Regions from separate parts of the Pseudomonas sp. COR18 genome, predicted to be linked through region 1. Evidence: predicted binding sites of a transcription regulator. Region 1 holds the regulator's gene; each other region holds the start of a gene.
What was found. The regulator FliA, encoded in region 1, starts transcription of late flagellar genes. The targets are predictions, from matches to a motif close to CTAAAGTTTNNNNNNNNNNNGCCGNTAA.

Region 1 (5,805 bases):
CCCTGATGGGGGTGATCCTGGCCGAGGCCGAGATCTATCCCGAGCGCGAACTGGCGATCAACCCGGGGCAGGTCTATGGCACGCTCAACGGGATTACCGCCAAGGACCCGGCCTTCGGGCTGGATGCGGTCTGGATCGAGATCAGCCAGCGCGCCCAGGCACAGTCGCTGGGCTACACCGTGGTCGATGCCAGTACCGTGGTCGCGACCCACCTCAACCAGATTCTGTACAAGCACTCCAGCGAGCTGATCGGTCACGAGGAAGTCCAGCAACTCATGCAACTGCTGGCCAAGAACTCGCCGAAACTGGCCGAGGAACTGGTGCCGGGGATCATTTCCCTGTCGCACCTGCTCAAGGTGCTGCAGGCGTTGCTCGCCGAACACGTGCCGGTGCGCGATATCCGCACCATTGCCGAAGCGATCGCCAACAATGCCTCCAAGAGTCAAGATACTGCCGCTTTGGTTGCCGCCGTGCGTGTCGGTTTATCCCGCGCAATCGTCCAAAGCATTGTAGGGCTTGACTCCGAGCTGCCTGTGATCACCTTGGAACCCAGGTTGGAACAAATATTGCTCAATAGTCTGCAGAAGGCCGGACAAGGCTCGGAAGAGGGCGTTCTGCTCGAACCGAGCATGGCTGAAAAGCTTCAGCGTTCACTGATTGAGGCCGCCCAGCGTCAAGAGATGCAGGGGCAGCCGGTGATCCTGCTGGTAGCCGGTCCGGTTCGCGCGATGCTTTCGCGGTTCGGACGCCTGGCGGTACCCAGCCTGCATGTGCTGGCTTACCAGGAAATTCCGGACAACAAGCAAGTCACCATCGTTGCGACAGTAGGGCCCAACGGCTGAGGTAGTGGGTTATGCAAGTTAAGCGTTTTTTCGCCGCCGATATGCGTCAGGCCATGAAGCTGGTTCGTGACGAATTGGGCTCGGACGCGGCCATCATCGGCAACCGCCGGATCGCCGGCGGTGTCGAGCTGACGGCTGCGCTCGACTACAAGCTCTCGGCCCTGGCCCCACGGGTTCCGAACATGGAGCTCGAGGACGAGTTGCGCAAGACCCAGTCGCGGATCGTCACCGCCCAGGCCGAACTGAGCCTGCGCAGCGAAGGTGAAAGCGATGCAGGCACCAACCGCCAGTTGTTCGCCGGCCTGCCGCTGACCGCGGCGGAACCGCTGATCGAACCGACCTTCGACGAGCCACGCCGTCCGGCTCCGGCCCCGGCTGCAGCGGCCCCGGCGGTGGACCAGCGGGTTTTCGAGTCGATGCGCTCGGAGCTCAACGGCCTGCGTGAACTGCTGGAAGTCCAGCTCGGCTCGCTGGCCTGGAACCAGTTGCAGGGGCGCCAGCCGGAGCAGGCCAACCTGTGGCGGCGCCTGCAGCGCATCGGCCTGTCCGGGCCGCTGTCGCGCGACCTGCTGGCACTGATCACCGACATCCAGGACCCACGCCAGGCCTGGCGCATGCTGCTGGCGCACCTGGCACGCATGATCGTCACGCCCGAGATCGAACCGCTGGAAGAGGGCGGGGTGATCGCCATGGTCGGCCCGGCCGGCATGGGCAAGACCACGACCCTGGCCAAGCTGGCCGCACGCTACGTACTCAAGTACGGCGCACAGAATATCGCGCTGGTAAGCATGGACAGCTTCCGCATTGGCGCCCAGGAGCAGCTCAAGACGCTGGGGCGGATTCTCAATGTCTCCGTGACCCATGTCGACCCCGGCCAGTCCCTGGCCCAGGCCCTCGATCCGCTGCTGCGCAAGCGCGTGGTGCTGATCGACACCGCCGGCCTGCAGGCCAGCGACCCGGCCTTGCGCATGCAGCTGGAAAGCCTGGCCGGTCGCGGGATCAAGGCGAAGAACTATCTGGTCCTGGCCACCACCAGCCAGAAGCAGGTGCTCACCGCCGCCTACCATAGCTACAAGCGCTGTGGCCTGGCCGGTTGCATCCTGACCAAACTGGACGAGACGGCAAGCCTCGGCGAAGTGCTGAGCCTGGCCATCAGCCATGAACTGCCGGTGGCCTATCTGACCGATGGCCCGCGGATCCCGGACGATCTGCATCTGCCACGCCGTCACCAGCTGGTGAGCCGTGCGGTGAGTGTGCAGATGCAGGAAGAACCCAGCGAAGAGGCCATGGCCGATATGTTCGCTGACATCTACCACAGCCCCTCCAAACGAGTGGGGTGAGGTAACCATGAAGACGTTGCAACGCATCTACATCGATGGTCTGCCAGGCATTAGTCTCCCTCGGGAGCGCGCAGCCAGTTATGTGGCCTTCCGTCTACGCAAGACAAGGTAAGAAGAGAACATGGGTAGCATGCATCCCGTACAGGTGATTGCGGTGACCGGCGGCAAGGGTGGCGTCGGGAAGACTAACGTGTCAGTGAACTTGTCCCTGGCGCTGGCTGAGCTTGGCCGGCGTGTCATGCTGCTGGATGCCGACCTGGGCCTGGCGAATGTCGACGTTCTGCTGGGGCTGACCCCGAAACGGACCCTGGCCGATGTGATCGAGGGCCGCTGCGAGTTGCGCGATGTGCTGCTGCAGGGGCCAGGCGGGATCCGTATCGTGCCGGCGGCCTCCGGTACCCAGAGCATGGTCAATCTCAATCCGGCCCAGCATGCCGGCCTGATCCAGGCGTTCAGCGATATCGGCGACAATCTCGACGTGCTGGTGATCGACACCGCTGCGGGTATTGGTGACTCGGTGGTCAGTTTTGTCCGCGCGGCCCAGGAAGTGCTGCTGGTGGTCTGCGACGAGCCGACCTCGATCACCGACGCCTATGCGCTGATCAAGCTGCTCAATCGCGACTACGGCATGAATCGTTTCCGGGTGCTGGCCAACATGGCCCAGAGCCCGCAGGAAGGGCGCAACCTGTTCGCCAAGTTGACCAAGGTCACGGACCGCTTCCTTGACGTGGCCCTACAATACGTCGGCGCCGTTCCCTACGACGAATGCGTTCGCAAGGCCGTGCAGAAGCAGCGTGCGGTCTACGAAGCCTTCCCACGTTCGAAATGTGCCCTGGCGTTCAAGGCCATCGCGCAGAAGGTCGACACCTGGCCGTTGCCCGCCAACCCGCGGGGGCACCTGGAGTTCTTCGTCGAACGTCTGGTACTTCAAACGAGTGCGGGACCGGTGCTATGACTGCAAGTGGCTATCGCATGTATTCCAAGTCTTCGCGTGACAGCCAGTATGAATTGATCGAGCGATACGCGCCGCTGGTCAAGCGCATCGCCTATCACCTGCTGGCACGGCTGCCGGCCAGTGTTCAGGTCGAGGACCTGATCCAGGCCGGGATGATCGGCCTGCTCGAGGTTTCGACCAAGTACGACTCGGGCAAGGGCGCGAGTTTCGAGACCTATGCCGGTATCCGCATTCGTGGCGCGATGCTCGACGAGGTGCGCAAGGGCGACTGGGCACCCCGTTCGGTACACCGCAACACCCGCATGGTCAGTGACGCAATCCGCGCAATTGAAGCGAAAACCGGTCGCGACGCTAAAGATCATGAAGTTGCAGCCGAACTCCAGTTGAGTCTCGATGATTATTACGGGATTTTGAATGATACCTTGGGCAGCCGCCTGTTCAGTTTCGACGACCTGTTGCAGGACGGCGAACATGAAGGGTTGCATGAGGATGGCGCGAGTGCTCATCTCGAACCGTCGCGCGATCTGGAGGATGAACGCTTCCAGGCCGCACTGGCGGACGCGATCGCCAATTTGCCGGAGCGTGAGCGGCTGGTGTTGTCGCTGTACTACGACGAGGAGCTGAACCTCAAGGAAATCGGTGAGGTCCTGGGGGTCAGCGAATCACGGGTCAGCCAGTTGCATAGCCAGTGCGCAGCCCGTTTGCGGGGGCGTTTGGGAGAGTGGCGAGCGCGTTGACGGGGCAGTGTGTGGGGACACTGCGAACGAGACCGATGCAGCGTGTGACGGTGTATCGGCGGCTCGGCCGGTTGTGGTTTCCATGCAGTAGGGTACAGAGCCTTGTCGAGTGTTGTGCCGAATTGATTTAACAGCGCGTCCAGGTGCTGAAACGCGTTTAAGACTGCTTGGAGGTCGAATTGAACAAGAACATGAAAATCCTCATTGTTGATGACTTTTCAACGATGCGGCGGATCATCAAGAACCTGTTGCGTGATCTCGGGTTCACCAACACTGTCGAGGCCGATGACGGTACTACCGCCATTCCGGTGCTGAACAGTGGCAGCATCGACTTTCTGGTCACCGACTGGAACATGCCCGGCATGACCGGCATCGATCTGCTGCGCCACGTGCGTGCCGACGAGAAGCTCAAGCACCTGCCGGTCCTGATGGTAACGGCCGAGGCCAAGCGCGAGCAGATCATCGAGGCCGCACAGGCCGGTGTGAACGGCTATGTGGTCAAACCGTTCACGGCCCAGGCGTTGAAAGAGAAGATCGAGAAGATCTTCGAACGCATCGGTTGATGAAGTCCGCCACGGGGGCGCTATGGAGCACTACGAATCCTCTCTGGGCGATTTTGAATCGACCCTGAAAAAACATGCTCGTGAGCTGGTCGACAGCCTTGAAAAAGGCCGCTTCGGCGACGCCGTGCAAATGATCCATGAGCTGAACCAGGCCCGTGACCGCGGCTTGTATCTGGAAGTCGGCAAGCTGACCCGCGAGCTGCACAGTGCGATCGTCAATTTCCAGATCGATCCCACCATGCCGCAAGCCGAGGAGGTCTCGCAGATCACCGATGCCACCGAGCGCCTGTCCTATGTGGTCAGGCTGACCGAGGCTGCGGCCAACCGCACCATGGATCTGGTGGAGAGCGCGACCCCGCGGATCAATGGCCTGAATGACGAGGCCAAGGCGCTGAGCGCCGACTGGGGGCGGTTCATGCGGCGCGAGGTCGGTGCCGAGGAATTCCGTGCGTTGGCCCGCCGGGTCGACAGTTTTCTGACGCGCAGCGAGCAGGAAACCCAGGCGGTTTCGAGCGAACTCAACGACATCCTGCTGGCCCAGGATTATCAGGATCTGACCGGCCAGGTGATCAAGCGTGTCACGCAGATGGTCACCGAGGTCGAGAGCAACCTGCTCAAGCTGGTGCTGATGGCCAGCCATGTGGATCGCTTTGCCGGCATCGAGCATGACCGTGAAGCGATCCTTGCGCAAAAAGATCCACAAAAACAAATGGCAAAGGGTGAAGGTCCGCAGATTCATGCCGATAAACGTGAAGACGTTGTGTCCGGCCAGGACGATGTCGACGATTTGCTTTCCAGCCTTGGATTCTAGGAGCACCCATACACATGAGCTTCGGCGCCGATGAAGAGATCCTTCAGGATTTCCTGGTTGAGGCCGGCGAGATTCTTGAGCAACTGTCCGAACAACTGGTCGAGCTGGAAAGCCGGCCGGACGATGCGGACCTGCTCAATGCCATCTTTCGCGGTTTTCACACTGTAAAAGGGGGCGCCGGCTTCCTCCAGCTCAACGAGCTGGTGGAGTGCTGTCACATCGCCGAGAACGTGTTCGACATCCTGCGCAAGGGTGAGCGTCGCGTCGACGCCGAGCTGATGGACGTGGTCCTGGAAGCGCTCGATGCGGTCAACGGCATGTTCGGCCAGGTGCGCGAGCGCAGCCCGATCACTCCAGCGACCCCGGAACTGCTGGCGGCCCTGTCGCGCCTGGCGGAACCCGCCGGTGCCGAACCGGCGCCGGAGCCCGTGGCCGAGGTCGCGGCAGCCGAGCCGGAACCGGTGGCCGAACCGGTCGCCGAAAGCCCGTCCGGCGACATCACCGACAATGAATTCGAACAGTTGCTCGACTCCCTCGACGGTGGCAAGGCCGATGCG
Region 2 (5,805 bases), 3.3 Mb from region 1:
AGATCATCGACATCGCCCAGGCCAACCCCAAGCATCGCCCCGGCCTGTACATCGAGACCAAGGAACCCAAGCAGTTCCCCGGTATCGAGCATGACCTCAAGAACAAGCTGCAGGAACGTGGCCTGCTCGGCCCGGACAAGGTCCACTCCAAGGAGCAGCCACAGGTCGGCCAGGGCGCCGGCCGGGTGATCCTGCAGACCTTCGAGAAGAGCAGCCTGGAGTTGCTGCAGAAGGAAATGCCGAACACGCCGAAGATTCTCCTGCTGTGGGTCGGCGAAGGCAGCATCGAACCCAAGTCGAACGTCAGCTTCGCCGACTCCGGCGAGAAGACCAAGGCCGCCTACTACGCCAAGCAGGAACCGAAGGACAAGGCCGAGTTCATCAAGTGGGTGGACTTCGCCAAGGCCAACGGCGCCATCGGCACCGGCCCGTCGGCCGAACTGACCCATGGCGGCGACCAGAGCTACTCCGACCTGGTCAAACCGTGGATGAACCAGCTGACCCACGATAAAGGCCTGCTGGTTCACGTCTATACCGTCGACGAACCGGTGGACTTCAAGAAGGTCATGGACGCCGGTGTCGATGGCATCTTCACCAACCGCGCCTCCGAACTGCTCAAGTACTTCAAGCGCGCCTCGCCGAAAACCGTGCCGCAAATCCTCGAGGCCAACGGTTACTGAGTGAAGGAGCGCGAGTGGAACGGCGTCCTCGGGCTGGGGCGTGACTACGCCCTGATCCACGGTGAGCTGGGGCCACCGCGCCCCATGCCCACTCCGCCCATCAGGTGATCCTGACGCCCGAGGCGCCGGTCACCGCCTGGTACTGTGGCGCCGCCTGCGCCTGGCGCTTGAAAGGCGCGCTCTACGCGCGATTGAACAAACGACGCAATCGTCAGTCAGCAAGAACAGGGGTCAATTTAAGGGTGAATTAAGTTGCAACACTTAGGCTGACCCCACTGAAATCATCCAGACAAGGAATCCCCCGATGAAAGCCCTCTCGACCCTGCTGACCGCCTCCGCCCTGACTCTCGTTGCCGGCTTCGCTTCGGCCGATGTCCGTCCGGACCACATTCCCGGGCTGCTGAAATCCGGTGCGATCGCCGACTTCGACAAGCTCAACCAGGCCGCCCTGGCCAAGTACCCAGGCGCGACCATCACCGACACCGAACTGGACCATGGCACCAGTGGTGGCTATGTCTATGAAGTCGAACTCAAGGCCGCCGACGGCGTGAAGTGGGAAGTCAAACTCGACGCCAAGAGCGCCGCCGTCCTGCAGGAGAAGCGCGACAGCTGATCGTCCGCCCCGTGAATCACAAGCCGCGCGTTCCACCCGGAACGTGCGGCTTGTTCGTTTTCATCCTCCCATAACCCCGGGAGATGCTGTCCAAGCACTCAGGCGGTCGTGTTGACGGTACCGCCCGACGTACTGCTGCCGGACTCCTGCAGCGCCTGGGTCAAGGCCGCGGTGACGGTCTGGATCGAGGCGGAAATCGTCGCGACCTGAGCCGAAGCGGTGGCCACGGCAGTCGCCTTGGCTTCGTCGCTGTCGTTGCTGGCCTGGGCCTTCTGCAATTGCTGCTCCTGTTCCTGCAACTGCTTCTGCAACTCGGCCAGTTGCTTGCGCAGCGCCTTGACGGTATCGGACTCCGAACTGGAGCTGTCGCCGCTGCCCGCCGCGCCACCGCCAGCGGCCGCCTGGGTCCCAGCGGTCTTGGTGGTATCGGTGCTGCTGGCGGCGACGGTACCGGTCGTCGTACTGTCGTCGCTGCTGGCTGCCTGGGTGGCGGTACGGGTGGACTGGCTTGGGGTGATGGTGACCGAGGTGATGCTGACCATGGGAAATACCCTATCGAGGTGGTGATACCCCATCATCGACAGAAGACTGGCCGGTTTGAGACCTATCCTGTATCCCGTTGGTCAGCATCCCGATACACAACCGCGACGCCAGGATAAGGCTCAGGCCCCCAGCCTGGCCGTGACTTCGTTCAGTTGCCCCGAAAGACCGTGCAGGTTGGTGCTGGCCGCCTCGGTGCGCTTGACGTTGTCCAGGTTGGTGCTGGCAATCGCGGTGATCTCGGTGAGGTTGCGGGAAATATCCTCGGCCACCGACGTCTGTTCCTCGGCGGCCGTGGCAATCTGCCGGTTCATGTCACGGATGGCCTCGACGGCCGCGGTGATGCGCTCGAGCATCGCGCCGGCCTCGGTCACCTGCTCCACGCTTTCGTCGCTGCGGGCCTGGCCGCCCTCGATGGCCTGGGCCGCGTCCACCGCCCCGGTCTGCACCGACTGGATGATCTGGTTGATTTCCAGAATCGACGCGGCCGTGCGTTGGGCCAGGCTGCGAACTTCATCGGCCACCACCGCGAAACCACGTCCGGCCTCGCCGGCCCGTGCCGCTTCGATGGCCGCGTTGAGCGCCAGCAGGTTGGTCTGCTCGGCGATCCCGCGGATCACTTCAAGCACCTTGCCGATCCGCCCGCTGTCGCTTTCCAGCTGGCGAATGACCGTGGCGGTCGTGGAGATTTCCGTGCGCATGCGGGTGATGGTCTGGATGGTCGACTGCATCACCAGTTCGCCCTGCTGGGCCGAGCGGTCGGCTTCGTCGGCGGCGCCGGCCGCAGCGGCGGCGTGCCGGGCGACTTCCTGGGCCGTGGCGGACATCTCGGTCATCGCCGTCGCCACCTGGTCGGTCCGTTCGAACTGCTCATGGGTACCCGTAGCCATCAGGCCGGCAATCGCGTTCAGTTCGCCACTGGCACTGTCCAGGTTCGCGGTGCTGAGCTTGAGGCGATTGAACGTATCGGCGAGAAAGTCCCGCAGGGTATTGGCGGCAACGGCCAGACGCCCCAGCTCATCCTGGCGGTCGGCGGCCACGCGCTCGGCGAACCGGCCATGGCTCAGTTGCGCCACATAGTCGATCAGGCGGCGAATCGGTTCGACCAGGTTGCGATTGACCAGCCACAGGCTCAGCAGCGCGATCAGCAGACCTGACACCAGCATCACCACGATACCGCTCCAGACCGTGCGCCCGGCGGCCTCGCTGATGGCGGCCGACTGTGCATCGCCGGCCTTGCGCAACTGGCTGACCAGCACGCTCATCTGCTCGCTGGTGGCACGGTCCACGCCCTTGACCGCCTGATCGCCGGCACTCGGATCGGCGCCACTGGCAACGTAGGCATCACGGCCCTTCTGATAGGCGACACCAAGCTGGCGGTGCTCCTCGCGCAGCCTTTCGACCTGGGCCTTCAGGCTGCTGTCGATAGCCGGCTGCGCCGCCAGGCGGCCGAGAATCTCCTGCACATCACGCTGGCGATCCTCGAACTGGCGCCAGTACTGGTTCAGGTCCTGGGATTGCTTGCCGCGTAACAGGACGTTCTTCCACTCCTGCACCTGCTCCTTGAACCGCAGGTTGGCCTCGTCCACCAGTTGCGACGCGAGCAACGGCCCCCCGATCAGCTCCCGATAGTCGCGTATGCCGTTGGACAGGAAGTGGAAGCAGGTCAGTGCGATCAACAGCATCGCCAACAGGCTGCCGCTCAGTAGCGCGAGAATCTGGGCTCTCAAGGATTTCTGCAACATCGTGGATATCTCTGGACAGGGATTGGGCACTCCGATCAGGAGTGCGAACAGTCAAAACATCCCTGTCAGCGACATCGTGGCTTGTGGCCCAAAACGCCGCAGCCTACACCTTCGCCATCGGCGCACCGGCACGGCGCTTGAGTCGAGCCGACCACCGGTCATGGGCCGCGATTGTGCACGTCAATCCGTAACAAAAATGTCAAAACGCCCTGAGATGATGCGGCTCAAGCGAACCTGTAAAAAAATGTTTCGGGCGCTTCATTTCAGCGAGCCTCCATGAACCACAGCCTTGACCAAAGTCACCGCGATCCGGACCTGTTCGGCCTGCTTTACGGTTTTCGCTTTCGCGCCGGCGAGCGCGGCGAGGAAATCGACTCCGCCACCGCCCTGCGCTACCTGCAGAACCCCGAGGACGACGAAGCGTTTCTCTGGCTGCACCTGAACCTCGCCCACGCGGCCTGCGAACGCTGGATGACCACCCATCTGTCGCTGCCCGACGAGTTCTTCGAAGCCCTGCACGAAGGCTCACGCTCGACCCGCATCGAACATGTCGACAACGCCCTGCTGGCGGTGGTCAACGACGTGGTGTTCAACCTTGGCAGCATGACCTCCTCGGATGTCTCGACACTCTGGGTCTGCGCACGCAGCAAGCTGCTGATCAGCGCCCGCCTGCAGCCCCTGCACTCGGTCGACAAGCTGCGCTCCTCGGTCAAGGCCGGCGAACACTTCCGTTCGCCGCTGGAATTGCTGGTGCACCTGCTGCGCGACCAGGGTGAAGTGCTGACCCAGATCGTGCGCAAGACCACCCTCAGCGTCGACCAGATCGAGGACCAGTTGCTCGCCCAGCGCCTGACCATCAACCGCGCGGAGCTGGGTGCCATGCGCCGGGTGCTGGTGCGCCTGCAACGGCTGCTGGCCCTTGAGCCGGGCTCGCTGCTGCGGCTGCTCAACCGCCCGCCACAGTGGCTGCAGAAGGAGGACGTCAAGGAACTGCGCAAGTCCACCGAGGAGTTTTCGCTGATCCTCAGCGACCTCGAGGCCCTGGGCGAGCGGATCAAGTTGCTGCAGGAAGAGATCGCCGCCACCGTCAACGAACAGACCAACCGCAGCCTGTTCACCCTGACGGTGGTCACGGTGCTGGCGCTGCCGATCAACATCATCGCCGGTTTCTTCGGCATGAACGTCGGTGGCATCCCGCTGGCCGGCGACCCGGAAGGGTTCTGGATTCTGGTGGCGCTGGTGGCGACCTTCACCCTGCTGGCCGGACGCTGGGCGTTTCGCAAGCGCCAGGATTACTGAGCCCCCGGGTTCAGGGTGTACCCGCTCATCCTGGCGGCAGCCTGTCAGACCATCGGCCCGGTAAAATCCACGGATACTGATCTGTGGCAGCCTCTCTGTAACATTTAGCAATGATCATGACTGATACCCGTTCCCAAACAGGATTTCAGGCATGGCTACCCCTTCATTGACTGCTGCCTCCGCCAGCGACGGCAGGCCGCAGCTGGAAAGCAAACCCCACGTCTTCACCGCCGTCCTCTTCTTCGCGCTGCTGGCCGTCGGCCTGTTGTTCACCGCCTACAGCCTCGTGCATGACATGCACGAACTCGGCACCGTGGTCACCACCTGGACGCCCTTCCTGCTGCTCGGCGTCGCCCTGCTGATCGCCCTGGGCTTCGAATTCGTCAACGGGTTCCACGACACCGCCAACGCCGTGGCCACCGTGATCTACACCCACTCGCTGCCGCCGCACTTCGCCGTGGTCTGGTCCGGCTGCTTCAACTTCCTCGGCGTGCTGCTGTCCAGCGGTGCGGTGGCCTTCGGCATCATTGCCCTGCTGCCGGTGGAGCTGATCCTGCAAGTGGGTTCGTCCTCCGGCTTCGCGATGATCTTCGCCCTGCTGATCGCCGCCATCCTGTGGAACCTCGGTACCTGGTGGCTGGGCCTGCCGGCCTCGTCGTCCCATACCCTGATCGGCTCGATCATCGGCGTCGGCGTGGCCAACGCCCTGATGCATGGCCGCGACGGCACCAGTGGCGTGGACTGGAGCCAGGTGACCAAGATCGGCTACGCACTGCTGTTCTCCCCGCTCATCGGTTTCGCCCTGGCCGCCCTGCTGCTGGTGGCGCTGCGCCTGTTCGTGAAAAACCGCGCGCTGTACAAGGCGCCCAAGGGCAACGAGCCACCACCGTGGTGGATCCGTGGCCTGCTGATCCTGACCTGCACCGGC
Region 3 (5,805 bases), 3.2 Mb from region 1:
ACGGCATAGGGCAGGGCGGCCTGGCTGCTTTGCAGTTCGGTCAGCGTTTCACGGACCACCTGCTTGGCCAGGCAGGCACACTTGCCGCATTGGCTGGCAACGCCGGTCGCCTGGCGTACTTCACGGTAGCTGCAGCAGCCTTCGAAGATCGCATCGCGGATTTGTCCGTCGGTAACGCCATTGCAGAGGCAAACGTACATAGGGTGGGAACCGTCGCTGGTTGGAACTCGATTGCCGTTGATCTTAATGTTAACGAGAATGATTGTCAAAGTGGTTTGGGCGGGCATTTCGGCGATTCGAATACCGTCTGACGAATGGCGTGCGGGCCATAGGGGGACGGCTTTGCAAAAACCGTTTAGGAGCGTCAAAAAACGCGGTGTATGATGGTGGGTTCCAAGGACACGAGGTCGTCGCGTCATAGGCTTGTCGCTTAAAGGGGGCATCCTTGCACCGACCTCGTTCTGAACGTGACTATCACCAGGAGATATCCAATGAGCGTACTCGTAGGCAAACCAGCCCCCGACTTCACCGTGCCGGCCGTACTGGGCAATGGCGAAATCGTCGACAGCTTCACCCTGTCCTCGGCCATCAAGGGCAAATACGGCCTGGTGTTCTTCTACCCGCTGGACTTCACCTTCGTCTGCCCATCCGAGCTGATCGCCCTGGACCACCGCATGGCGGACTTCCAGGCGCGTAACGTCGAAGTGGTTGCCGTGTCCATCGACTCGCACTTCACCCACAACGCCTGGCGCAACACCGCCATCAACGACGGCGGCATCGGCAAGGTCAAGTACACCATGGCTGCCGACCTGAAGCACGAAATCGCCCAGGCCTACGACGTCGAGTCCGAAGGCGGCGTGGCTTTCCGTGGCGCCTTCCTGATCGACGACAAGGGCATCGTCCGCTCGCAGATCGTCAACGACCTGCCACTGGGCCGTAACATGGAAGAGCTGATCCGTCTGGTCGACGCCCTGCAGTTCCACGAAGAGCACGGCGAAGTCTGCCCAGCCAACTGGAAAAAAGGCGACAAGGGCATGAACGCCTCGCCAGAAGGCGTTGCCGCCTACCTGACCGAGAACGCCGGCAAGCTGTAAGCCGCCGCTTCACGGACAAAAAAACCGGCCTCAGGGCCGGTTTTTTCATGGGCGCGTTTCGTTCGGGCGGGATCAGTCGTTGAAGTCTTCCCAGCCGCCCATTTCCTTCCAGCGGTTGACGATGCCGCAGAACAGCTCGGCGGTCTTCTCGGTGTCGTAGCGGGCCGAGTGGGCCTCGCGACCATCGAAATCGATACCGGCGGCCTGGCAGGCCTTGGCCAGTACGGTCTGGCCGTAGGCGAGGCCGGCCAGGCTGGCGGTGTCGAAGCTGGAGAACGGGTGAAACGGGTTGCGCTTCATGTCCAGGCGCGCCACCGCGGCGTTGAGGAAGCCGAGGTCGAAGCTGCTGTTGTGGCCGACCAGGATCGCCCGCTTGCAACCGTTGGCCTTGAGTGCCTTGCGTACGCCGCGGAAGATGTCGGTCAGCGCGGTTTCCTCGCTGACCGCCATGCGCAGCGGGTGATCGAGCTTGATCCCGGTGAACTCCAGGGCCGCCGCCTCGATGTTGGCACCTTCGAACGGCTCGACCCGGAAGAAGTAGGTGTGCTCGGGGAACACGAAGCCATCTTCGTCCATGCCGATGGTGGTCGCGGCGATTTCCAGCAGGGCGTCGGTGGCGGCGTTGAAGCCACCGGTCTCTACGTCGACGACCACTGGCAGGTAGCCGCGAAAGCGTGCGGCCATCGGGTGGCGGGGGCCACCTGAAGCACCGTTGCCCTCCAGTTCGTCGTCGAAATGATCATCACTCACAGGGTTTCCTCCAGCAGGCGCCAGCGCAGTTTTTCACCGGCGCGCAGCGGGATCACGGACAGCTCGCCAAACGGCAGGCTGGCGGGGGCGGTCCACTCTTCGCGAACCAGGGTGATGCGCTCGCTGTTCGGCGCCAGGCCGTAGAAGCGCGGGCCGTGCAGGCTGGCAAACCCTTCGAGCTTGTCCAGGGCATTACGCTGCTCGAACGCCTCGGCATACAGCTCGATGGCCGCATAGGCGGTGTAGCAACCGGCGCAGCCGCAGGCGGCTTCCTTGGCGTGCTGGGCGTGGGGCGCCGAGTCGGTGCCGAGGAAGAACTTCTCGCTGCCGCTGGTGGCGGCGTCGAGCAGGGCCGACTGGTGCGTATTGCGCTTGAGGATCGGCAGGCAGTAGTAATGCGGCCGAATGCCACCCACCAGCATGTGGTTGCGGTTGTACAGCAGGTGGTGGGCGGTGATGGTCGCGCCGACGTTGCCCGACGCCGCGTTGACGAACTGGACCGCGTCGGCCGTGGTGATGTGCTCGAACACCACCTTCAACGTCGGGAAGCGCTCGACCACACGACTCATGTGCTCGTCGATGAATTGTTTCTCGCGGTCGAACACGTCGACCTCGCTACGGGTCACTTCACCGTGCACCAGCAGCGGCATGCCGACTTCGGCCATGGCCTCCAGGACGGGGAAGATCTTGTCCACGCTGGTCACGCCGGAGTCCGAGTTGGTGGTCGCGCCAGCCGGGTACAGCTTGGCCGCGTAGACGAAACCACTGGCCTTGGCGGCGCGGATCTGCTCGGGTTGGGTGCGGTCGGTGAGGTAGAGCACCATCAGCGGCTCGAAACGGCTGCCGGCTGGCCGCGCCGCGAGAATGCGCTGGCGATAGGCGTCGGCTTCGTCGGCATCGCGCACCGGTGGCACCAGGTTTGGCATGATGATGGCGCGACCAAAGGTGCGCGCAACATCCGCAACAGTGTGGGGTAACGCAGCACCATCGCGAAGATGGATATGCCAGTCGTCGGGACGCAGCAGGGTCAGGCGGTCGGACATTGGGGATTCCAGGCGGGTCGAACTCAGGGGAATGCTACCGGAAAAGACTCTCTCAGGCACTCGCTATCAAGTTTTGCCGGATGCAACCGATATCCCGAAGGTATGGCGTAGAACCGGTACGTCAGTCTCACAGCCGTAGAACCATTGGAGCCTCCCGTGCGCCAGCGTTATTTAGCCCTGCTCAGTATGTTTGCCAGCCTGCCGGCCATGGCGTTGACTTTCCAGACCCGTCTGGAAAGCATCGAATGGAAGGTGGAAGGGGACAAATTCGAGTGTCGGCTGACTCAGCCGATCACCGACTTCGGTGCCGGCGAGTTCGTGCGACGCGCGGGCGAGCAGGCGATTTTCCGGCTCAAGTCCAATAACCACCTGTTCGGCGGCGGTTCGGCGACCCTGCTGGCCGCGGCGGCGCCCTGGCAGCCCGGGCGCGGCGACATCAACCTGGGCTCGGTGAAAATCGGCAATGGCGATGTGCTGTTCAACAGTTCCCAGGGCCAGGCCGGCGGCCTGTTCCATGGGCTGCTCGAAGGCCGTAGCCCGTTGGTCCGTCACTATTCCCGTGAGGGCGGGGTTTCCGAGGTGCGCCTGTTGCCGGTGAAGTTCAACCAGGCCTACAGCGACTTCCAGAGCTGTACCGCCAAGCTGCTGCCGAAGAATTTCGAGCAGATCAAGCAGGCCGAGGTCGGTTTTCCGGATGGCGGCATCGAGCTCAACGCCCAGGCCAAGGCCCAATTGCAGGTGATGCTGGACTTCATGAAGGCCGATCCGACCGTCAATCACATCGAGCTCGACGGCCATTCGGACAACAGCGGCAACCGCCTGACCAACCGCGACCTGTCACGTCGACGTGCGCTGGCGGTGATGGATTTCTTCAAGGCGGCCGGTATTCCGGAGTCGCAGATCGTCATGCGTTTCCATGGCGAGCGTTACCCGCTGGTGCCCAACACCAATCCCGCCAACCGGGCGAAGAACCGTCGGGTCAACATCCACCTTGAACGTGCCCCGGAGGCTCCCGCCGCACCCGCTCCCGCCGCGGCAGCGCCCGCTGCGCCGACGCCCGAGAAGCCAGCCGAAAAGCCGGCACCGACCGCAGCGGCTGGCAGTGCGGCGAAAACTTCCTGAAACGGCTGTTCTCGTCGCGCTCCCGACAGTATCTGTCGCATTGACATCCTTGGCTGTCGCGCCTCTGTAAAACCACGAACCGGGTCGGTAGAATCGGGCCTTTCCGTACAACCCCCCGTGGAGTGATGGCATGGCCGACGTAAAAAAGGTCGTTCTCGCGTATTCCGGCGGCCTGGACACTTCGGTGATCCTCAAGTGGCTGCAAGATACTTATAACTGTGAAGTGGTGACCTTCACCGCTGACCTGGGTCAGGGCGAAGAGGTCGAGCCGGCTCGTGCCAAGGCGCAGGCCATGGGCGTCAAAGAGATCTATATCGACGACCTGCGCGAAGAGTTCGTACGCGATTTCGTCTTCCCGATGTTCCGTGCCAACACCGTCTACGAAGGCGAGTACCTGCTGGGTACTTCCATCGCGCGTCCGCTGATCGCCAAGCGCCTGATCGAAATCGCCAACGAAACCGGCGCCGACGCCATTTCCCACGGAGCCACCGGCAAGGGTAACGACCAGGTGCGTTTCGAGCTGGGCGCCTACGCGCTCAAGCCGGGTGTGAAAGTGATCGCTCCGTGGCGCGAATGGGACCTGCTGTCCCGTGAGAAACTGATGGATTACGCTGAAAAGCACGCCATCCCGATCGAACGTCATGGCAAGAAGAAATCGCCGTACTCGATGGATGCCAACCTGCTGCACATCTCCTATGAAGGCGGCGTGCTGGAAGACACCTGGACCGAGCACGAAGAAGACATGTGGCGTTGGACCGTCTCCCCGGAGAACGCTCCCGACAAGCCGCAGTATCTGGAACTGACCTACCGCAACGGCGACATCGTTGCGCTGGATGGCGTCGAAATGACCCCGGCCACCGTGCTGGCGACCCTGAACCGTATCGGTGGCGCACACGGTATCGGTCGTCTCGACATCGTCGAGAACCGCTACGTGGGCATGAAGTCCCGCGGCTGCTACGAAACCCCTGGCGGTACCATCATGCTGCGCGCGCACCGGGCGATCGAGTCGATCACCCTGGACCGCGAAGTCGCTCACCTCAAGGATGAGCTGATGGCCAAGTACGCCAGCCTGATCTACACCGGCTACTGGTGGAGCCCTGAGCGTCTGATGCTGCAACAGATGATCGACGCTTCGCAGGTTCACGTGAACGGCGTGGTTCGCCTGAAGCTGTACAAGGGCAACGTGATCGTGACCGGCCGCAAGTCCGACGAGTCGTTGTTCGATGCCAACATCGCAACCTTCGAGGAAGATGGCGGCGCCTACAACCAGGCCGATGCTGCCGGCTTCATCAAGCTCAACGCGTTGCGCATGCGCATTGCCGCGAACAAGGGCCGCAAGCTGTTCTGATCCAGTGCCTGCCTGAAAAGAACCCGGCCATGCAGGCCGGGTTTTTTTTGCGTCGTGAACAGTAGGCGGAGTGCGCCTCGGGGGCATCTTCTCGTTCGGCCTGCTGGTTGAGGTATGCGGCGGGAGAGATAAGGCTGATCTGGCGCGAACAGGCGGTGCCAGGGGTCAATCCGGGTGCTCCTCCCGTTGATGGTGGAGCCCGAAGCGGTAGTTCTTCGCCAGTTCCCACACCTGGCGCACACTCAACTCCAGCGTCTGGGCAATCTCCTGGGCGGTGTATCCCAATGCCGCGTAGTGCATGGCATGGCCGGCGATCACGTCATCATCCTGCAGGTCGCCAACGTCCGGCTGGGGATGGCGGTACCTCCTGGCAGCCGCCAACGGGCGTCGCTGGGCGATTTTCAGCCCCTGATCCCGGGCCATTCTTTTTATTTCTTCCTTGTTCATC
Region 4 (5,805 bases), 550 kb from region 1:
TTCCAGGGACCAGGGCCGGTAGGTCATGTCCGGCTGGATCGACAGGCCGAGCCCGGCCGCCACCAGGCTGCGCACTGCTTCCGTGGAGGCCGTGCGCAGACTGATCCGCGGCTGCAGGCCGGCGCCCCGCCACATGCGCTGGGCGTTGCGGTCCATTTCGTCGACGTTGAGCTGGATCAGCGGCTCGCGGGCCACGTCGGCGAGGTTGATGCTGTCGTGCTCCAGCAACGGATGCTGGGCCGGCAGCCACAGGCGATGCGGCGAGTGGGTCAGGACTTCGGTCTGCAGGGCGTGGCGGTCTTCGAGGTTGGAGAGGATCAGCACGCCGACATCGATCTCGCCACTGACCAGCAGATGCTCGATGTACGGCCGCTCGTCCTCGGTCACGCGGATCTCCACGTTGGGATAGGCGCGCTGGAAGCGGGTGAGCAGGTCGGCCAGGTAGTAGCCGGCCACCAGGCTGGTCACGCCGACCGTCAATTGCCCGCTGACCTGGTCGGTGCTCTGTTGCAGGCTGCGCTTGGCGTTGTCGACGGTAGCCAGGATCAGGTGCGCCTGGCGCAGGAACTGGTGGCCCTGGTGGGTCAGGGTCATGCCCTTGGCGTGGCGGTTGAACAGGCTGACGCCGATTTCCTGTTCCAGTTGCTGGATCGCCAGGGTCAGGGTCGACTGCGAAATGAACACGGCCTGGGCGGCGGCCGAGATCGAGCCGGTTTCGGCCACGGCGATGAAGTGGCGGATCTGACGCAGGGTCATCATGGGGGCGTTACCCTTGCCGGTTTTTCGGTGAGTTGTTTTTATGGAGATGGGCCAGTGTATATCTTTTTAATCGAATGCCTGATCACCGAGTCAGGATTTGCGCAAAAGGACGTGCAACATCTGGAAGCACACTGATCAACCGCTGTCTGAAAGCTCGTTTTACCCTGTGGGTCTATTCGTCGTTTGCGGAGCGTGTCGATGAACACTCGCGGATTGCTCGATCAGTTGCTCAAGTCCGGTCAGGAACTGTTGCAGAACCAGGGGCGAGGCAAGCCGGACGGCGCCTCGGACAAGGGCGCGCTGGGCAGCCTGCTCGGCAGTGGCAAAGGCGGTTCGGCGGGGCTGGGCAGCCTGCTTTCCGGGGCGGGTGGTGGCGCATTGGCGGCTGGGGCCATGGGCCTGCTGCTGGGCAGCAAGAAGGCGCGCAAGGTCGGTGGCACGGTCCTGACCTACGGCGGGCTGGCAGCGCTGGGCGTCCTGGCCTACAAGGCCTATGGCAACTGGCAGGCCCAGCAGGCCAATGCATCGCCGGCAGAGCCGCAGACCCTCGATCGCCTGCCGGCGGTGCAGGTCGAGCAGCACAGCCAGGCCATTCTCCAGGCGCTGGTGGCGGCTGCCAAGGCCGATGGGCATGTCGATGCCCGTGAGCGGGAACTGATCGAAGGTGAGTTCGTCAAGCTGGGCAGCGACCGGGAGTTGCAGCAATGGCTGCATGCCGAACTGAACAAGCCGCTGGACCCGGCGCAGGTCGCCCGGGCGGCGAGCACGCCGGAGATGGCCGCGGAAATGTACATCGCCAGTGTGCTGATGGTGGACGAAGAGAACTTCATGGAGAAGGCCTACTTGGACGAACTGGCGCGCCAGTTGCGGCTGGATCCGGGGCTACGCCAGGAACTGGAACGGCAGGTCCGCCAGGCCGTCCCGGCGTGATCGCAGGCGTCACTGGAGGCCGGGCAGCGGTTCCTCGGCCTGATGGAAGCAGGCCTGCCCTTTGCCCGCATGCTTGGCCCGGTAAAGGGCCTTGTCCGCCAGCCCCAGGACGTCGCTGAGGTCCGGGTCATCGAGCGGCCAGATTGCGCCGCCGATGCTGCAACCGATTTGCGCCGCCACCTGGTGCAGCATGATGGAGTGCGCGAGGCTGGCGAGCACCCGATTGGCGATCGCCCTGGCCTGGTTCAAGGCATCGTTGCGCGGCACCTGCAGCACCATCAGGAATTCATCGCCGCCGAGTCGGGCGACCATGTCGCCCTCGCGCAGGCAGGTGCGCAGCCGCCTGGCCACCTCCCTCAGCAGTTCATCGCCGCCGGCATGGCCGAACTGGTCGTTGATCGGCTTGAATCCATCCAGGTCCAGATACAGCAGTGCCAGGCAATTGTTCTGCGACTGGCTGCGCTGCTGCGCCCGTGGCAGGTATTTCTCCAGCGCCGCCCGGTTGGGCAGGCCGGTCAGTGCATCATGGTGCGCCAGGCTTTCCATGACTCCGAGGGCCGTCTGGTGATTGCTCAGGCTGTCCACCAGGTGACGGATCGACTGGCTCAACTGGGCGATTTCCCGCGTGCCCTTGAGCTCGGGAATCTCCATCGTCTCACCGATGCTCAGGCGATCGGCGGCATTGGCGATGGCTTTCAGCGGCCGGGTGAACCAGGTGGCCAGCAACCAGCCGATCAGGGCGACGATCGCCGCCAGGGCAACGCCCCAGACCAGGATATCGCGCTGCAGCTCCTTGGCCGGGGCGTACGCCTCGTCGAGGGTCTGGCGGGTGACCACGGTCCAGCCCAGGCCGGCATAGGCTTCATGGCCGATACTGGACGCCAGGCCGGTCAGGTATTCCTGGCCATCCGGCCAGCGCTGGACCGCCCAGCGCGGTGGCTTGTTCGAGCCGTCGAGCAGCGGCAGGCGCAACGGCTGGCCGATGTCATCGCGGGGGCCGAGCAGTATCCGCTGATCGGCGGCGACGACAAAGAACTCGATCTTGCGCCGTGCCTGTAATGGCCCCTTCAACGACTGGCGCAGGTTTTCGGCCCAGTTCCAGGAGAGGTGCGCGGCCAGTACCCCGACCTTTTCCCGGGCTTCGCCGCTGGCGCCGTTGAACACCGGCAGGCTGATGTCGACGAACTTCAGGGGTTCGCCGCTGGGGTTGGGCAAGAGTCTGGAGAGCAACACGGCCTCGTGGACATCCCCGATGAACACCCCCTCCAGGCCTCGGCGGAACACCGGGCGCTGGCTGATGCTGGTGCCTTGCAGGATGCCCCCGGTCGAGGCCCGCACCCGACCCGCGGTATCGGTCAGGCCGAGCCAGGCGATGTCGGGGAATTCGCCCTGCAACTGATCGAGCAACTGGCGGATCTCTCCCAGGTCGGAAGCCTGCTGCAGCACCTTCAGGTGGCTGATCACACTCAACAGATGCAAGCGGTTGGCCATGGCCCGGTCCAGGCGGTCGGACATCTGGTAGGCGGCTTCCGCCAGGTCCTGGCCGATCTCACCGCGCATCCGCACACTGGAATCGTGCCCGATGAGCGAACCCAGCAACCAGCTCAGCATGCTCACCAACAGGGCGATGGCAAGTGCAAGGCGGCTACGCAGGCTGGGCAGTACGGGCATCAAGCAGTTCTCATGATCGATACGGCCAATTGACGGAACGCATGAACGGCAACACTGCGCTTTCAACCACACAGGGGGATTTGTAGGGATGTCGGCAAGTAGCCGGTAAGGATTAGAAATCTCCTGTAAGTTATATTCCCTACATTTGTAGTCCCAGTTATAGCCTGTGCATAAATGATGGCACACGCTCGGCTATACTGCCCTCCATTTGAATGCTTTCCGAGGACTGATTGTGAAGAACTGGACTCTGCGCCAACGAATACTCGCGAGTTTTGCCGTCATCATCGCGATCATGTTGTTGATGGTCGTTGCCGCTTATTCCCGGTTGCTGTCGATCGAGTCCAGTGAGGAGAGTGTGCGCAGCGATGCCATTCCCGGCGTCTACTACAGCACCATGATTCGCAGCTCCTGGGTCGAGAGCTACGTGCTCACCCAGCAGTTGCTCGGCTTCAACGGCGACGGGGTGATCAGCGCCGCCGACCAGGAACAGTACAAGGCCTTCACCAGTCGCCTGCTCGAGCAGATCGAGAATTACCAGAAGACCATCTTCGACGGCGACGACCGGGCGCGTTTCGAACTCTTCAAGCGCGAGCACGAGAACTACACCAAGGCCCTGGCCAATGTGCTCGACCTCTACCAGCGCAAGCAGAACGATGAGGCGATCCGCCAGTTCAAGCTGCAACTGACCCCGGCCTGGATGAACGGGCGCAAGGAACTCAACGACATCATCCTGCAGAACAAGGACGTTGCCGACCGGGCCACCGATGCCATCAGTTCCGCGGTGTCATCCGCGAAGATCAGCATGGTCATTTCCCTGTTGCTCGCGGTGTTCGCCGCAGGCCTGTGCGGCTGGTTGCTGATGCGCGCGATCACCTCGCCGATGCAGCGTATCGTCGAAATTCTCGAGATCATGCGTACCGGCGACATGAGCAAGCGCCTGAACCTGGAGCGCAAGGACGAGTTCGGCTCGGTGGAGACCGGTTTCAACGACATGATGACCGAGCTGACGGCCCTGGTGTCCCAGGCACAGCGCTCGGCGGTGCAGGTGACCACTTCGGTCACCGAGATTGCCGCCACTTCCAAGCAGCAGCAGGCCACCGCCACCGAGACGGCCGCCACCACCACTGAAATCGGTGCGACCTCGCGGGAAATTGCGGCGACCTCCCGTGATCTGGTGCGCACCATGACCGAAGTGTCGTCCGCCGCCGACCAGGCCTCGGTGCTCGCCGGTTCCGGCCAGCAGGGCCTGGCCCGGATGGAGGACACCATGCATTCGGTGATGGGGGCCGCCGAACTTGTGAACTCCAAGCTGGCGATCCTCAACGAAAAGGCCGGCAACATCAACCAGGTGGTGGTGACCATCGTCAAGGTCGCCGACCAGACCAACCTGCTCTCGCTCAACGCCGCCATCGAGGCGGAGAAGGCCGGGGAGTACGGCCGCGGTTTCGCCGTGGTCGCCACCGAGGTGCGTCGCCTGGCCGACCAGACCGCCGTGGCCACCTACGACATCGAACAGATGGTGCGCGAGATCCAGTCGGCGGTGTCCGCCGGGGTCATGGGCATGGACAAGTTCTCCGAGGAGGTGCGTCGCGGCATGTTCGAAGTGCAGCAGGTCGGCGAGCAGCTCTCGCAGATCATTCACCAGGTACAGGCCCTGGCGCCGCGGGTGCTGATGGTCAACGAGGGCATGCAGGCGCAGGCCACCGGCGCCGAGCAGATCAACCTTGCGCTGGTGCAGTTGGGTGATGCCAGCAGCCAGACCGTCGAGTCCCTGCGCCAGGCCAGTTTTGCCATCGACGAGCTGAGCCAGGTCGCGGTCGGCCTGCGCAGCGGCGTCTCGCGTTTCAAAGTCTGATGAGCGAACTGCTGGCCAAGCGCGTCGCCAGCGCGCAGTCCCGGGACACCCTGTTCCTGGTCTTTCGCATCGGCAGCGAGCGCTATGCCCTGCAAGCTGTGGAGATCGCAGAGGTGCTGCCGCGCCTGCAGCTCAAGGCTATCGCCCATGCGCCGGACTGGGTCGCGGGCGTATTCGCCCATCGTGGCTCGATGGTCCCGGTGATCGATGTCAGTGCCATGACCTTCGGCCAGCCCGCCGTGGCCCGCACCAGCACGCGCCTGGTGCTGGTGCATTACCGGCCTGAGCCGGATGCCGCCAGTGCTCTGCTCGGGCTGATTCTCGAACAGGCCACTGATACCCTGCGTTGCAACCCGAACGACTTCCAGCCCTACGGCCTGGACAACCGCCAGGCGCCTTACCTGGGACCGGTACGGGAGGACGGGCAGGGGCTGGTGCAACGTATCCGCGTCAACGAACTGCTCAGGCCAGAGGTGCATGCCCTGCTGTTTCCCGAATCCGCCGAGGGCCTGTGATGAGCACCGACCAGCGATTCTTCGATTTTCTCAAGGAGCGGATCGGCCTGGACGTTGCTTCGGTCGGACCGCTGA

Region 2: a site for FliA is predicted at 3,693-3,720, ahead of ACM62G_RS18725 (methyl-accepting chemotaxis protein). Genes of this name have one in related genera too.
Region 3: a site for FliA is predicted at 2,953-2,980, ahead of ACM62G_RS18050 (flagellar protein MotY). Genes of this name have one in related genera too.
Region 4: a site for FliA is predicted at 3,442-3,469, ahead of ACM62G_RS06005 (methyl-accepting chemotaxis protein). Genes of this name have one in related genera too.

What each region holds. Positions count from the first base shown of each region.
Region 1 is NZ_CP183808.1:723,235-729,039, reverse strand. It holds gene flhA (flagellar biosynthesis protein FlhA) at 1-842, shown strand, start outside; gene flhF (flagellar biosynthesis protein FlhF) at 854-2,182, shown strand; gene fleN (flagellar synthesis regulator FleN) at 2,304-3,137, shown strand; gene fliA (RNA polymerase sigma factor FliA) at 3,134-3,874, shown strand; gene ACM62G_RS03295 (chemotaxis response regulator CheY) at 4,066-4,437, shown strand; gene ACM62G_RS03290 (protein phosphatase CheZ) at 4,460-5,248, shown strand; gene ACM62G_RS03285 (chemotaxis protein CheA) at 5,263-5,805, shown strand, end outside.
Region 2 is NZ_CP183808.1:4,055,284-4,061,088, reverse strand. It holds gene ACM62G_RS18740 (glycerophosphodiester phosphodiesterase) at 1-680, shown strand, start outside; gene ACM62G_RS18735 (PepSY domain-containing protein) at 985-1,293, shown strand; gene ACM62G_RS18730 (hypothetical protein) at 1,392-1,835, opposite strand; gene ACM62G_RS18725 (methyl-accepting chemotaxis protein) at 1,956-3,578, opposite strand; gene ACM62G_RS18720 (transporter) at 3,855-4,877, shown strand; partial or broken gene ACM62G_RS18715 (inorganic phosphate transporter) at 5,029-5,805, shown strand, end outside.
Region 3 is NZ_CP183808.1:3,915,175-3,920,979, forward strand. It holds gene ACM62G_RS18030 (bacterioferritin-associated ferredoxin) at 1-200, opposite strand, end outside; gene ACM62G_RS18035 (peroxiredoxin) at 492-1,094, shown strand; gene rnt (ribonuclease T) at 1,167-1,844, opposite strand; gene pyrC (dihydroorotase) at 1,841-2,887, opposite strand; gene ACM62G_RS18050 (flagellar protein MotY) at 3,044-4,009, shown strand; gene ACM62G_RS18055 (argininosuccinate synthase) at 4,140-5,357, shown strand; gene ACM62G_RS18060 (hypothetical protein) at 5,523-5,805, opposite strand, start outside.
Region 4 is NZ_CP183808.1:1,275,248-1,281,052, reverse strand. It holds gene ACM62G_RS06020 (LysR family transcriptional regulator) at 1-759, opposite strand, end outside; gene ACM62G_RS06015 (tellurite resistance TerB family protein) at 958-1,689, shown strand; gene ACM62G_RS06010 (diguanylate cyclase domain-containing protein) at 1,699-3,360, opposite strand; gene ACM62G_RS06005 (methyl-accepting chemotaxis protein) at 3,593-5,215, shown strand; gene ACM62G_RS06000 (chemotaxis protein CheW) at 5,215-5,730, shown strand; gene ACM62G_RS05995 (CheR family methyltransferase) at 5,730-5,805, shown strand, end outside.